3 regions of the Mesorhizobium sp. M0923 genome follow, and region 3 is predicted to be linked to each of the others. Evidence: predicted binding sites of a transcription regulator. Region 3 holds the regulator's gene; each other region holds the start of a gene.
What was found. Region 3 encodes LexA, which represses DNA repair genes until DNA is damaged. Its sites were predicted from a motif close to TGTTCNNNNTGTGTTCNG; they were not measured.
Positions count from the first base shown of each region.

Region 1: the regulator LexA is predicted to act here: its motif matches at 3,070-3,087, upstream of recA (recombinase RecA).
Region 2: the regulator LexA is predicted to act here: its motif matches at 2,601-2,618, upstream of NKH89_RS11220 (ATP-dependent helicase).

Region 1 is NZ_JAMYNW010000008.1:147,615-152,475, forward strand. Features, by position in the region: gene alaS (alanine--tRNA ligase) at 1-1,588, opposite strand, end outside; gene recA (recombinase RecA) at 1,848-2,945, opposite strand; gene NKH89_RS16070 (PfkB family carbohydrate kinase) at 3,223-4,167, shown strand; gene NKH89_RS16075 (TfoX/Sxy family protein) at 4,202-4,525, opposite strand; gene NKH89_RS16080 (GFA family protein) at 4,616-4,861, shown strand, end outside.
Region 2 is NZ_JAMYNW010000005.1:234,608-239,468, reverse strand. Features, by position in the region: gene NKH89_RS11225 (glucose/quinate/shikimate family membrane-bound PQQ-dependent dehydrogenase) at 95-2,407, opposite strand; gene NKH89_RS11220 (ATP-dependent helicase) at 2,660-4,861, shown strand, end outside.
Region 3 is NZ_JAMYNW010000001.1:502,483-507,343, forward strand. Features, by position in the region: gene NKH89_RS02415 (ComEC/Rec2 family competence protein) at 1-1,077, shown strand, start outside; gene lexA (transcriptional repressor LexA) at 1,071-1,802, opposite strand; gene kynU (kynureninase) at 2,274-3,521, shown strand; gene NKH89_RS02430 (hormone-sensitive lipase) at 3,617-4,447, shown strand; gene NKH89_RS02435 (molybdopterin molybdotransferase MoeA) at 4,455-4,861, opposite strand, start outside.

The sequences.
Region 1 (4,861 bases), on a different contig from region 3:
GCCCATCGGCCTTCTTCTGCGTATCGGATATCTCGATCGAGAACCCGTCGCCTGAAATGACGCCGGTATCGCCCATCTGGCCACCGGACTCGCCATAGAACGGCGTCTGGTTGACAACCACGGCAACGGCGTCGCCTTTGCCGGCACTGTCGACGGTCTTGCCGTCCCTGACCAGCGTCTGGACGAGGCCTTCCGCCTGCTCGGTCTCATAGCCCAGGAATTCGGTGGCGCCGTTCTCCTCACGCACCGCGAACCATACCGTTTCGGTTGCGGCCTCACCGGAACCAGCCCAGCTTTTGCGCGCCTCCGCCTTCTGCCGCTCCATCGCCTCGGTGAAGCCGGCAAGGTTGACCGAGATGTTGCGCTGGCGCAGCGCGTCCTGCGTCAGATCGAGCGGAAAGCCATAGGTGTCGTAGAGCTTGAACGCTGTCTCGCCATCCAGCATGTCGCCGGAGACCAACTTTTCCGTCGCCTCCGAAAGCAAGCCCAAGCCTCGCACCAGCGTCTTGCGGAAACGAGTTTCCTCAAGCTTCAGCGTCTCGGTGATCATCTGCTCGCCGCGCGCCAGTTCCGGGTAGGCTTGGCTCATCTCGCGGACCAGCGCCGGCACCAGCTTCCACATCAGCGGCTCATTCGAGCCGAGCAACTGCGCGTGGCGCATGGCGCGGCGCATGATGCGACGAAGCACGTAGCCCCGCCCTTCGTTGGACGGCAGCACACCGTCGGCGACCAGGAAGCAGGACGAACGCAAGTGGTCGGCGATGACGCGGAACGATGCGACGGTGTCCGCATCCGGACCGCGGCCAAGCGCCGACGACGCAGCGTCGATCAGGTGGCGGAACAGGTCGGTCTCGAAGACGCTTTCAACCCCTTGCAGGATGGAGGCCATGCGCTCGAGGCCCATGCCCGTGTCGATCGACGGACGCGGCAGGTCGACGCGCTCGTCCTTCGTCACCTGTTCATACTGCATGAACACCAGGTTCCAGAATTCGAGGAAACGGTCGCCATCCTCCTCGGGACTGCCGGGAGGGCCACCCCAGATGTGCTCGCCACGGTCGATGAATATCTCCGAACACGGCCCGCACGGTCCGGTGTCGCCCATTGCCCAGAAATTGTCCGAGGTCGCGATGCGGATGATGCGATCGTCGGAAAGACCGGCGATCTTCTTCCAGTAGGAGGCGGCCTCGTCGTCGTTGTGATAGACGGTGACCAGCAGCTTGTCCTTCTTCAGCCCGAACTCCCTGGTGATCAGGTTCCAGGCAAGCTCTATGGCGCGCTCCTTGAAATAATCGCCGAAGGAGAAATTGCCGAGCATCTCGAAGAAGGTCAGGTGTCGCGCGGTGTAGCCGACATTGTCGAGGTCGTTGTGCTTGCCGCCGGCACGAACACTCTTCTGGGCAGTCGTCGCACGCGAATAGGGCCGCTTCTCCAGACCGGTGAAAACGTTCTTGAACTGCACCATGCCGGCATTGGTGAACATCAGCGTCGGGTCGTTGCGCGGCACCAGCGGGCTCGACGCGACGACCTCGTGACCTTCCTTGCGAAAATAGTCGAGAAATGCCGACCGGATCTCGTTGACGCCACTCATGAATACTGCCTTTTCGAGAGAACCGCCGGCTGCCGGCGGAAAATAGACATGGCCTTTTAGCGGTCGCACCGCAGCCTGTCCAGAAACACCAAATGGGCTCAAATCCCGGCTTTCACCGGCGCTTTGAAATGCGTCTGACTCGCCGTCAAACGCCAACCGCCGGCACGGGGCCGGCGGTTCAAAATGTACCGATTACGCAAACTCAAAATCAAAACATCAAATCCAAACCTGGCTGACGCTCCGGGAGGCGTCGCTTTTCCTACATCGCCCCGGCGTCGTCCTCGAAACCGTCGTCGCTGCTTTCGGAGCCGCCGTTCTCAAGGAATTTCTCGGCGATCAATCCGGCATTCTGCCTCAGCGCCAATTCGATCTCGCGCGCCGTGTCGGGATTGTCGCGCAGGAACAGTTTTGCGTTTTCGCGGCCCTGGCCGAGACGCTGCGAATTATAGGAGAACCAGGCGCCCGACTTTTCGACCACGCCAGCCTTGACGCCGAGATCGACCAGCTCGCCGGTTTTGGAGACGCCCTCGCCATACATGATGTCGAACTCGACCACCTTGAAGGGCGGCGCCAGCTTGTTCTTGACGACCTTGACGCGGGTCTGGTTGCCGACGACCTCGTCGCGATCCTTGACCGAGCCGATGCGGCGGATGTCGAGGCGGACCGAGGCATAGAATTTCAGCGCGTTGCCGCCGGTCGTCGTCTCGGGCGAACCAAACATGACGCCGATCTTCATGCGGATCTGGTTGATGAAGATGACCATGGTGTTGGAGCGCGAGATCGAGGCGGTGAGCTTGCGCAGTGCCTGGCTCATCAGGCGGGCCTGCAGGCCGGGCAGCGAATCGCCCATCTCGCCTTCGATTTCGGCCCGCGGCGTCAGCGCCGCCACCGAATCGACCACCAGCACGTCGATGGCGCCGGAGCGCACCAGCGTGTCGCAGATCTCCAGCGCCTGTTCGCCGGTATCGGGCTGCGAGATCAGCAGGTTTTCGAGATCGACGCCGAGCTTGCGGGCATAGACCGGATCGAGCGCATGCTCGGCATCGACAAAGGCGCAGATGCCGCCCTTCTTCTGGGCTTCGGCCACCGTGTGCAGCGCCAGCGTCGTCTTGCCCGAGCTTTCCGGTCCGTAGATCTCGACGATGCGGCCGCGCGGCAGGCCGCCGACGCCAAGCGCGATGTCCAACCCAAGCGAGCCGGTCGGCACCGTTTCGATCTCGACGACCTGCTCGTTCGCGCCGAGCCGCATGATCGAACCCTTGCCGAAGGCACGCTCGATTTGCGACAGCGCCGCATCCAGAGCCTTTGATTTGTCCACCGCTTTGTCCTCTACAAGCCGCAAAGAATTCTGAGCCATGATACATCACCCCGTGGTCGTCAATGGAGGCCGGACAATCCCGCAATCCTTAAAAGAATGTACCTCGTTTGTTCTCATTTGTCAATGAGCCCCAAGGGTTTGAAAAATAACTGATATCCATATCTGTTCTATTTTTGTTTCGCAATTTTGCTTCCGGACGTATCCCGCCTCGCATGCGGCGCCGTTGCCGCCACCATCCGAATCGCACCCGCGATTGCAGGGTTCCGCCCGGCGACCTAGTCTCCTCCCGGGCAACAGCAAAGGGCATTTTGCCGGCATGATGAAATCCCCGACGATCCTGGCCGTGGGTGGCGCCTATATCGAGCGGCGCGGCCGGGTTGCCGGCGCCTTCGTGCCGGCCGCTTCCAACCCCGGCACGATGCGCGAGCATGTCGGCGGCGCCGCCTTCAACGCCTTGCGCTGTGCGGTGCGGCGCGGCGTCTCGGCCTCGCTGCTTTCGGTGCGCGGCGGCGATGCCCTGGGCGACACGGTTTTACGCGCCGTCACCGACGCCGGCATTGCCGATTTGTCGGCGGTGTTCCTCGACCGCGCGACGCCAAGCCATACGATGCTGGTCGATAGCGACGGCGGGCTGATCGCCGGCCTTGCCGACATGGTGCTCTACGAGCTGGCGCTTCCCAAGCAGATCCGCCGCGCCAAGGTGCGAGACGCGATCGGTTCGGCCGACGCGGTGCTGTGCGACGCCAACCTGCCGTCTTCCGCAGTGGCGCGGCTGGCGGCACTCGCCGCCGGCAAGCCGGTGTTTGCGCTTGCCGTCTCGCCCAGCAAAGCGGCGCGGCTGACGCCGGTGCTTGATCTTCTGGCACTCGCCTTCATGAACCGGCACGAGGCTGGCGTGCTCGCCGGCGTCGACCTCGATGCTGACGACCAAGGCATCGTCGACGGCCTGAGACGCGCGGGCCTTAAAAGCGGCGTGATCACCGCTGGCGACGGACCGGTCCTCGGTTTCGACAAATTGGGCGCGTTCTCGATCCTGCCACCGCCGCTCCAAAAGCGGACCGATGCTGCCGGCGCCGGCGACGCATTGGCCGGCGCGACGATCGCCGCCCTGCTGCGCGGCCTGACGCTGCGCGCGGCACTGCGCGAAGGCGTTGCCGTATCTATGCTCGCCCTCGAGAGCGCCGATACTGTTGCGGCCTTCAGCGGTGCCGGCTTTGCCGAGGCGCTGGCGCTCGTGCCCGAGGCGCGGGACCTGGCGTGAAATGCGGCCCAGAATTGCCGAAGCATGACGCAGCCTATTTGCCGGCGCGCCGTCCTGCCTCGTAGGCGCGGCGCGCCCAGATCGCCATCTCGTCGGGGTCGTCGAAAGCGCTGTCGGGAACGCTCCAATAGGGCATCGACACCAGCTTTCCGTGGCGCGAGCCGGTATAGGTCCATTGCCGGCAGCCGGCCGCTTCGAAATCCGGGGCGCTTTCGGCGTCGGCCTTCAGCATCAATTCGCCACGGATGACAATGGCGACGATGACGCCATCGAAATAGATGCCCTTGCCGCCGAACAGCTTGCGGATGCTGACCGGACCGAGGCCTTCGAAAAGCTCTTCTATGCGCTCGTTGTCCATGGCGCGATCATGTCACCGGGATTTCCCCTTGTCATCGCCGCTACCGGCACCATCCTGACAAGTTCAGAATCAGTTTCATCGGAGTTTTTCATGCCGCTTCTGCTCAAAGGGTCCTGCCGGTGCAATGCCGTGCGTTTCGAGGTGGAAAGCCACACGCCGGTGCCGTTCATGCTGTGCTACTGCTCGATCTGCCGCAAGCAGCAGGGCGGCGGCGGTTTCGCCATCAATCTCGGCGCCGATTACGAGACGCTGAAAATCGAGGGCAAGCGCCATCTCGGCGTCTACCGGGCCGAGATCGAGGACGACGAGCACCCGCAACGCGAGATCTCGACGGGC
Region 2 (4,861 bases), on a different contig from region 3:
GCAGGCCGAGACAGCCGCCGGCCCGCAGCTGACCAACGAGGTACTTGCATCGGTACCCGACCTGAAAGGGCATCTCGGGCTCTGAGGAACTTCTCTATTTCGGCAGCGTATAGGCCATCACATAATCGCCCGGCTTGGTGCCGACCGAGCCGTGGCCGCCGGCAACGATGACGACGAACTGGCGTCCGTCGGCTACCGTGTAGGTCATCGGTGTCGACTGCCCGCCGGCAGGCAGCCGCGCCTGCCAGAGCTGTTTGCCGGTCGTCAGGTCATAAGCGCGCACATAGTCGTCGACCGCCGCACCGAGAAAGGCGACGCCGCCGGCAGTGATCATCGGCCCGCCAATGCCCGGCACGCCGACCTTGAACGGCAGCGGCAGCGGCGTCATGTCGTAGACGGTGCCGTTGCGATGCTTGTAGACGATCTTGCCGGTCCGAAGGTCGGCGCCGGCCACATAGCCCCACGGAGGCGCCTGGCAGGGAATGCCGAGCGGCGACAGGAATGGCTTCAATATCACTGCGTAAGGCGCACCGTCATTGCGGTTCAGGCCTTGTTCGCTGCCCTTGGTATCGCCCGGCGGCGGCACGTCGGCGCGCGGCACCAATTTGGAGATGAACGCCAGGTATGTCGGCATGCCGAACATCACCTGCCGGACCGGATCGACTGCCACGCCGCCCCAGTTGAAGGTGCCGAAATTGCCAGGATAGATCAGCGAGCCTTGCAGCGACGGCGGCGTATAGCGGCCCTCATACCGCAGCTTCCGAAGCTCGATCCGGCAGGCCAGCTGGTCGAACATGGTGATGCCCCACATATCCGCGCCGGTCAGTGGCTTCGGACTGAAGCTGAGGTCCGAGACCGGCTGCGTCGGCGAGGTATGGTCGCCTTCGATCGCGCCGCCCGGCGCCGGCACTTCCTTGACCGGAACGATCGGCTCGCCGCTGCGCCGGTCGAGCACATAGAGGTCGCCCTGCTTGGTCGGCCCGACCAGCGCCGGCACCACACCACTGGCCGTGGTTATGTCGACCAGCGTCGGCTGCGCCGGCACGTCCATGTCCCAGAGATCGTGATGCACGGTCTGCCGCACCCAGCGCAATTGTCCGGTGTTGAGATCGAGCGCGGTGATCGAGGAAGAGAATTTCTCGTCATTGGCGCTGCGTCCGGCGCCGAGCTGGTCCGGCGTCTTGTTGCCGAGCGGCACATAGAGCAGGCCGAGCTTCTCGTCGGCGCTCGCCGTCGACCACATATTGGGCGAGTTGTTGGTGTAGGTCTGGCCCGGCGGCAGCGGCGTCGTCTGGTCCGGATTGCCGGAATCCCAATTCCATAACAGCGCGCCGGTGTCGGCATCGTAGGCACGGATGACCCCGGACGGCTCCTGCGTCGAATAATTGTCGTTGACCGCGCCGCCGACGATGATCTTGTTGGCGACGATCAGCGGCGCGGAAGTCGAATAGTAATAGCCCGGCTTCGGATATGGCATGTTGGCGAGCAGGTTCAGCGTGCCGCCCTCGGCAAATGTCGGACAGACCTGGCCATTCGCCGCGTCGAGCGCGATCAGCCGGGCGTCCGATGTCGGCAGATAGATGCGCGTGGCGCAGGGCTGGCCGGCGGCGATCTTGGCATCGGCATAGTAAGCCACGCCGCGGCAGGTCTGGTGCTGGCGGTCCTTGTTGAGCTTGACCTGCGGATCGAAACGCCATTTCTCCTTGCCGCTCGCGGCATCGATGGCGATGGCGAAATTATGCGGCGTGCAGATGTAGAGCGTGTCGGCGATTTTCAGCGGCGTCACCTGATAGGTCGTCTCGCCGATGTCGTCGGGCCCTTTCACGTCGCCGGTGCGATAGGTCCAGGCCGGCTGCAGATTGGCAACGTTTTCGGGGGTGATCTGGTCGAGCGGCGAATAGCGCTGGCCATATTGCGTGCGACCGTAATAGTGCCATTCGCCGGCCGGCACATTGCCGCCGAGTTCGGCCGTCGGCGTCACCTTGTCGGTGTTGAGTTGGCCGGCAATATCCTTTGGGTCCGTCGTCATCGAATAACCGGCGACGCCGAGCGATGCCAGCACCGCGAGGATCAGCGGCGCTCGTCCGTCGGGACCGGTAAGCCCGCGCCGCGCCCATGGCGTCAATAGCCACAGCGCGACAAGCACGATGATGCCGCCGCGCGGGCCGAGCTCCCACCAGTCGAAGCCGGTTTCCCAGACAGCCCAGGCGAGCGTGCCGAGCACGATCGCCGCGTAGAGCCACAGCGCCGTGGATCTGCGCCTGTAGAGCAGCCAGGCAGCGATCAGGAAAGCTATGCCGGCGATGACGTAATACCAGCTGCCGCCCAGCGTCACGAGCCAGATGCCGCCGCCGCCAAGCGCCAGGCCGATGAGGAAAAGGATCAGGGAGGTGATGACCACAGCCAAGACGGTGCTCCTTCGACTGGTGCGCTCCGCGACGCGTCCATGGGCAACCCCGCATTGCGTGCCTGCCCCCACGCAACTTTCTCCGGCCCGCTTCCCCTGTCAAGCAAGCTCGGCGTTTTACGGCGTCGACCCACGGCAAGCTCGGCGTTTTGGTTAGCGGACCCATTCAGATTGTGAGTCTACCGACTGGACAGAGAACAAAACGGAGACACTTCTGGCCTTTCGCTGCCGAATCACTACATTCGGGGAGAGATGTCCGGCTTTTCGGAAGACATGCCCTTTTTTGACGAACCGAACGCGCGGCCCGTGGCCCCGTCGGGCATCGCCGCGCGCGCCATGGCTGCCCGCAGCAATCAAAACAACGCGCCCGATTATCTCAACGGCCTCAACCCCGAGCAGCGGCTGGCGGTGGAAACCACCGAAGGCCCGGTGCTGGTGCTGGCCGGCGCCGGCACCGGCAAGACGCGCGTCTTGACCACCCGCATCGCCCACATCCTTGCCACCGGCAAGGCCTTCCCTTCGCAGATCCTCGCCGTCACCTTCACCAACAAGGCGGCGCGCGAGATGAAGCAGCGCATCGGCCTGTTGATCGGCGAAGGCAATGTCGAGGGCATGCCGTGGCTCGGCACCTTCCACTCGATTGGCGTGAAGCTGCTGCGCCGACATGCCGAGCTGGCCGGGCTCAAATCCGACTTCACCATTCTCGACACCGACGATGTCGTGCGGCTGATCAAACAGCTCATCCAGGCGGAAGGGCTGGACGACAAGCGCTGGCCGGCCAAGCAGTTCGCCCAGATGATCGACGGCTGGAAGAACAAGGGCCTCGGTCCCGCCGACATCCCCGAGGGCGATGCCCGTGCCTTCGCCAACGGCAAGGGCCGCGAACTCTACAAGGCCTATCAGGAGCGGCTGCAGACGCTGAATGCCTGTGACTTCGGCGATCTCCTATGTCACCCGATCCGCATCTTCCGCGCCAATCCGGACGTGCTGAAGGAATACCACAAGCGCTTCCGCTACATCCTCGTCGACGAGTACCAGGACACCAACACCGCACAGTACATGTGGCTGCGCCTGCTGGCCCAGCGGCCTCAAGGCAAGCCAATCTCCCCCCTCGCGGGGGAGATTGGGCGCTCTTCGGCCGAAGGCCGCAAGCCCGACCGGGCGTCGGCCGGCCAGGCCGCCCCCGCGGAGGCCAGCGAGCGAAGCTCGCGCGCGGCCGTGAGCGAAAGCAAAGTTAACATCTGCTGCGTCGGCGACGACGACCAGTCGATCTATGGCTGGCGCGGCGCCGAAGTCGACAACATCCTGCGCTTCGACAAGGATTTCCCCGGCGCCACCATCATCCGGCTGGAGCGCAACTACCGCTCGACCGCGCACATCCTCGGCACCGCCTCGCATCTCATCGCCCACAATGAGGGCCGCTTCGGCAAGACGCTGTTTACCGAGAAGATCGCCGAGGACGACGAGAAGGTGCATGTCCACGCCGCCTGGGATTCCGAGGAGGAGGCCCGCGCCGTCGGCGAGACCATCGAGGCCTACCAGCGCCAGAAGCACAATTTGAACGATATGGCGATTCTCGTCCGCGCGTCTTTCCAGATGCGCGAATTCGAGGACCGCTTCGTCACGCTCGGGCTCAATTACCGCGTCATCGGCGGCCCGCGCTTCTATGAGCGGCTCGAGATTCGCGACGCATTGGCCTTCTTCCGCGTCGTCGCACAAGGCGCCGACGACCTCGCCTTCGAGCGCATCGTCAACGTGCCGAAACGCGGGTTGGGCGAGGCCACCATCCGCCAGGTCCACGACACCGCACGCGCGCTGCGCATCCCGATGCTGGAGGCGGCGGCAAAACTGGCCGAAAGCGACGAGCTGAAGCCGAAGCCGCGTGCCGCACTTCGCGAGGTATCAGCCAATTTCGAGCGCTGGCAAAAGGCTCTCGAAACCACCCCGCACACCGAACTCGCCGAGACCATTTTGGAGGAGAGCGGCTACACAGACATGTGGAAGAACGACCGCTCGGTCGAAGCGCCCGGCCGGCTGGAGAACCTAAAGGAGCTGATACGCTCCATGGAGGAGTATGAATCGCTGCGCTCCTTCCTCGAACATGTCGCGCTGGTGATGGACGCCGAGCAGAACGCTGAGCTCGACGCCGTCAACATCATGACGCTGCATTCGGCCAAGGGCCTCGAATTCGAAACCGTGTTCCTGCCCGGCTGGGAGGAAGGCCTGTTCCCGCACCAGCGTTCCCTCGACGAGGGTGGCCGGTCCGGGCTCGAGGAGGAGCGCCGCCTTGCCTATGTCGGCCTGACCCGCGCCAAGAAGAACCTGCATCTCTGGTTTGTCTCCAACCGCCGCATCCACGGCCTCTGGCAATCGACCATCCCGTCGCGCTTCCTCGACGAGCTGCCGGAAGCCCATGTCGAGGTCGCCGAGAGCGGCAACTCCTATGGCGGCTAC
Region 3 (4,861 bases):
GATTACCGCGCCGGCGGGGCCACCACGCCGCCGCCCCGGCGGTCGCCGCTACGCTTTGCCACTAGAAAGGTACTGCTGGGCATGGGCGGCCTAGCGATGACCTCGATCATTGCAGGGAGCGCCACGGCGCTTTTCGCCATATGGCATTTCCAGCGCGTGGCGCCGCTCAGCCTGTTCGCCAATCTGGCCATCATGCCTATCATCTCACTGGTCGTCATGCCCTTCGCCGTCCTCAGTGCGCTGGCGATGCCGTTCGGCGCGGATGGGCCTTTCCTCTACGTGATGGGCAAGGGGCTGACGGCGATGATCGCCCTGTCCGGGTGGATCTCCGAGCGCTCGCCGATCGATGCGGTCGGGCTGATTTCGCTGAGATCTGTCCTTTTGGTGACGATCGCCCTCGTCATTGCCAGCATGGCGACGACCTGGTTGCGGCTCGTGGCCCTTCCTTTTGCGCTCGCCGGCTTGCTAACGACAACGCAGACGCGCGTACCCGATGTATTGATCTCGGAGGACGCACGGCTCGTCGCGCTGCCGATCGGCAGCGGTGAACTCGCGGTCAACCGGGCACGCCCGAATGAGTTCACCATCGACAACTGGAAACGCGCGCTCACATCAGAGGCTATCGTCGCGCCGGAAACACCTGGAAAGAACGATCCGCAATTCGACATTGCCGATCCGGCCGACTTACCGCCGGGCATGCCGTTCATTTGCACGGACGGTCTCTGCCTTGCCAGGCATCCATCCGGCGCGATCATCGCGCTAGCCAATGACCGCGATACTGCACGGCCAGCCTGCGCCTTTGCCAGCTTGATCGTCATCGACGACGCCACCGCCCATAATCCCTGCTACTACGACCGGCTGGTCCTCGTCGTCACCAAACGGCAACTGGCGCGCGCGGGAAGTGCGGCCGTCTATTTCGATCCACAAGCGGCAACACGCGCCGAAATCCGCTTCGCCGTCGAAAAATCATACCGGCCCTGGCACGTGCAGCGGAAATTTTCCCGCGCGGCGCGGGGCATGCCGCCATACCGCAGAGCCGACAAGCCAAAAGCCGGCGCCAAGGGCGCAGCTCAGTAGCGGCGGATCAGCCCAACGAGCTTGCCCTGCACCTTGACCCTGTCTGGTCCGAAGATGCGCGTCTCGTAGGCCGGATTGGCGGCTTCCAGGGCGATCGAGGCGCCCTTGCGGCGGAACCGCTTCAGCGTCGCTTCTTCCTCGTCGACCAGTGCCACCACGATCTCACCGGGGCTCGCCGTATCGGCATTGCGGATGATCACCGTGTCGCCGTCGAAAATGCCAGCCTCGATCATCGAATCGCCTTTGACCTCCAGCGCATAATGCTCGCCGCCCATGATCATGTCCGGCGGCACCGAGATCGAATGCGTCTGGTGCTGGATGGCATCGATCGGCACACCGGCGGCGATGCGGCCCATCACCGGGATCGACACGGCGGCGACGACATCGTCGTCATTGCCGGCTGCAGGCATGCGCGACGATGTCGGCTTGCCCTGCCGAGGACCTTGCCCAAGACTGCCCTGGATGACGCTCGGCGAGAACTTGCGTGCCGCATTGAGGCCGGGGGCGATCGAATCGGGCAGGCGCAGCACCTCCAGTGCACGGGCCCGGTTGGGCAAACGGCGAATGAAGCCGCGCTCCTCCAGCGCCGTAATCAGCCGGTGGATTCCCGATTTGGAAGCCAGGTCGAGCGCTTCCTTCATCTCGTCGAAGGAGGGCGGGATACCGCTTTCCTTCAGCCTTTCGTGGATGAACATAAGCAGTTCGTGTTGTTTGCGTGTCAGCATAGCGACCCCCAACAGAATCAGAAAAACAAACCCAGAACAAACACTATCTGTTCCAGTTGTGTTCCGCAACTGTTTAAAGTTTAATGAATGTGTTAGGGCTCGGGAAACGATACCACTCACCAAACCGGAACGCTGCATTTTCACCGCCGCGGGCGTCATCGCCTTGATTCTGCTTTCGTTTGCGGCCTCTGGGTTCCCAGAAGGCGGCACTGGTATCGGCCGTCAGCCGGCAAAGGGCACGGAATTGAAGCCGTATCGACTGTGCGGTTTGGTCAATGCACCGTGAACGAAACGAACTCAAAACGCCAACCTTGGGTTGGCTTGGCTCCTGGTTTCCACCGCGTGGTCAGGCAACTTGTCGCCGGTGGAGCCTTGCTGCGCGATACCAGGTAATGGAGAACCGCTCGTGACCGATGGATGCCGTCGATGCGTGTCCGGCGTTGCGGTGAATCTTGGGGGAGCAGACAAATCATGACAGGAATTCGCGATCTCGTTGCCATAAGGGCGATGGATGCTGCAGATCCGCTGCGCGCGATGCGCGACCGCTTTGTGCTGCCGCAAGGAGTGATCTATCTCGACGGCAATTCGCTAGGGGCCGCTTCGCGTGCCGCTTTCGATGAATTGAGCAAGGCAGCGACCGAAGAATGGGCGCATGATCTCATCCGCGCCTGGAACACGGCCGGCTGGTTCAACATGCCGCTCGAACTCGGCGACCAGCTCGGGCGCCTGATCGGTGCCGCGGCCGGCCAGACGGTGGTCTGCGACACGACATCGGTCAACATCTACAAGCTGCTGCACGCCGCCATGGCCATGCGGCCGGAGCGGCAGGTCATCGTCGCCGAGGGCGACAGTTTTCCGACAGACCTCTACATGGCTGAGGGTGTGGTTTCGACGCGAAAAGATACGCTGCTGCGCCTCTCGGGGGTCGACGCGCCGAGCATCGAAGAGCTGATCGACGAACGCACCGCCGTGGTGCTGGTCAACCACGTCAACTACAAGTCGGGCGAACTGCGCGACATGCCGGCGCTGACGCGCAGGGCCCAGGAAGCCGGGGCGATGATCGTCTGGGATCTCTGCCACACCGCCGGTGCGATGCCAGTCGAGCTCGACACGGCAAACGCCGATTTTGCCGTTGGCTGCACCTACAAATATCTGAATGGCGGACCGGGCGCGCCTGCCTTCATCTATGCGGCTGAGCGGCATCTTGCCGACATCCAGCAGCCGCTCACCGGCTGGTGGGGCCATGCACGGCCCTTCGCCTTCGAGCCAGGCTATGCGGCCGGCACCGGCATCCGCCGGTTTCTGTGCGGCACCCAGCCGGTCCTGTCGATGCGCACGCTGAAGGGCGCGCTCGACATCTGGAACGATGTCGACATGACGGCGGTGCGCAAGAAGAGCATCGCGCTGGCTGATCTGTTCATCGAGCTCGTCGAGGCAAAGTGCGGCACTTACGGGCTAACGCTCGAAAGCACGCGCGACGGGGAAAAACGCGGCAGCCAGATTTCATTCATGCACGAGCATGGCTACCAGATCATGCGCGCGCTGATCGAACGTGGCGTGATCGGCGATTTTCGCGCGCCATCGACCATGCGCTTCGGCTTCACCCCGCTCTATGTCGGCTATGCCGATGTCTGGCAGGCCGTCGAAGTGCTTGAGGACATCCTGCGCACCGGTGCGTGGAAGGATGCGCGCTTCGCCATCAAGGCGGCTGTCACTTGAGATTGATGCGAGAGCTGGAATCGTGAGGCTGGCGACGACGCGCCGCGCGATGCTCACGCTCGTTGCAAGGCCATATTGCCAGGGGAGGGCGCAGGGTGTTCGAACGTCACATTGCCGATTGGGACAACGCCTATGCCAACGGCGCCAACATAGCCGGCAGCGATCGCTGGCCGGCGGCCTGGGTCGAGCCCGCGCGGGTTTTTCGCGACGTGCTTTCGACCGAGGGCCGGGCGCGGCTCGACATGGCCTATGGCCATGGCCCACGCAACCGGCTCGATCTTTTCCTGCCGGCCACCAAGCCCAAGGGGCTCGTGGTGTTCGTCCATGGCGGCTACTGGATGGCATTCGACAAGAGTTTCTGGTCGCATCTTGCCGCTGGCGCTGTTGATCGCGGCTATGCCGTGGCGATGCCGTCCTACACGCTCTGTCCGCAGATGCGCATTGGCGGCATCGTCAAGGAAGTCGGCGCGGCGATCGGCAAGGCGGCGGGGATGGTCGCAGGGCCGCTGATGCTGACCGGACACTCGGCCGGTGGCCATCTTGTTAGCCGGATGGTTACGACGACGACGCCGCTGGCGCCCGAAATTGTCCGGCGCATTCGCCATGTCGTATCGATCTCGGGTGTGCACGATTTGCGCCCGATCATGCGCACCGGCATGAACGAGACGCTGGCGATCGATGAGGCCGAGGCGCAGGCCGAAAGCCCGGTGCTGCTGCGCCCGATGGACAAGGCCCGCCTGACCTGCTGGGCCGGCGGCGGCGAGCGCGCCGAATTCCTGCGCCAGAGCGCGTTGCTGGCCAATATCTGGATCGGCCTGGGTGCCGCGACCAGTTCGGTGGTCGAGCCTGACCGGCATCATTTCAACATCATCGACGGTTTGGCCGATCCAGACCATCCGCTGACCCGGACCTTGATCTCGGAGTGAGGCAGGTTCAGCGTAGCATCAGCACGTCGCAGGCGGCGCCCGCCGCCGCGGCGGGCGTGAACGGCGCACGGACGATCAGCCCGTTGGCATCGGCCAGCATTTTCAGCATCGAGGAGTCCTGGATGCCGAACGGCGTCGCCACGAGCGTACCGGCGTCGTCTGTGACAACAGCCCGCACATAATCTTGCCTGAGATCGTTGGCCGGCATGGCAGCGCCGAGCCGTGCCTCACGCATATCCTGCTGAAAGGCGCGGCCGCCGAGCCGCGCCAGCAGCGGCTTCAGGAAGAGCTGGGTGCAGACCAGGCTCGCCACCGGATTGCCGGGCAAGCCGATGCAGCGAATGTCGCCCAGCCGCCCGAACATCAGCGGCTTGCCCGGCCGCATGGCGATCTTCCAGAAATCGAGAGTCATGC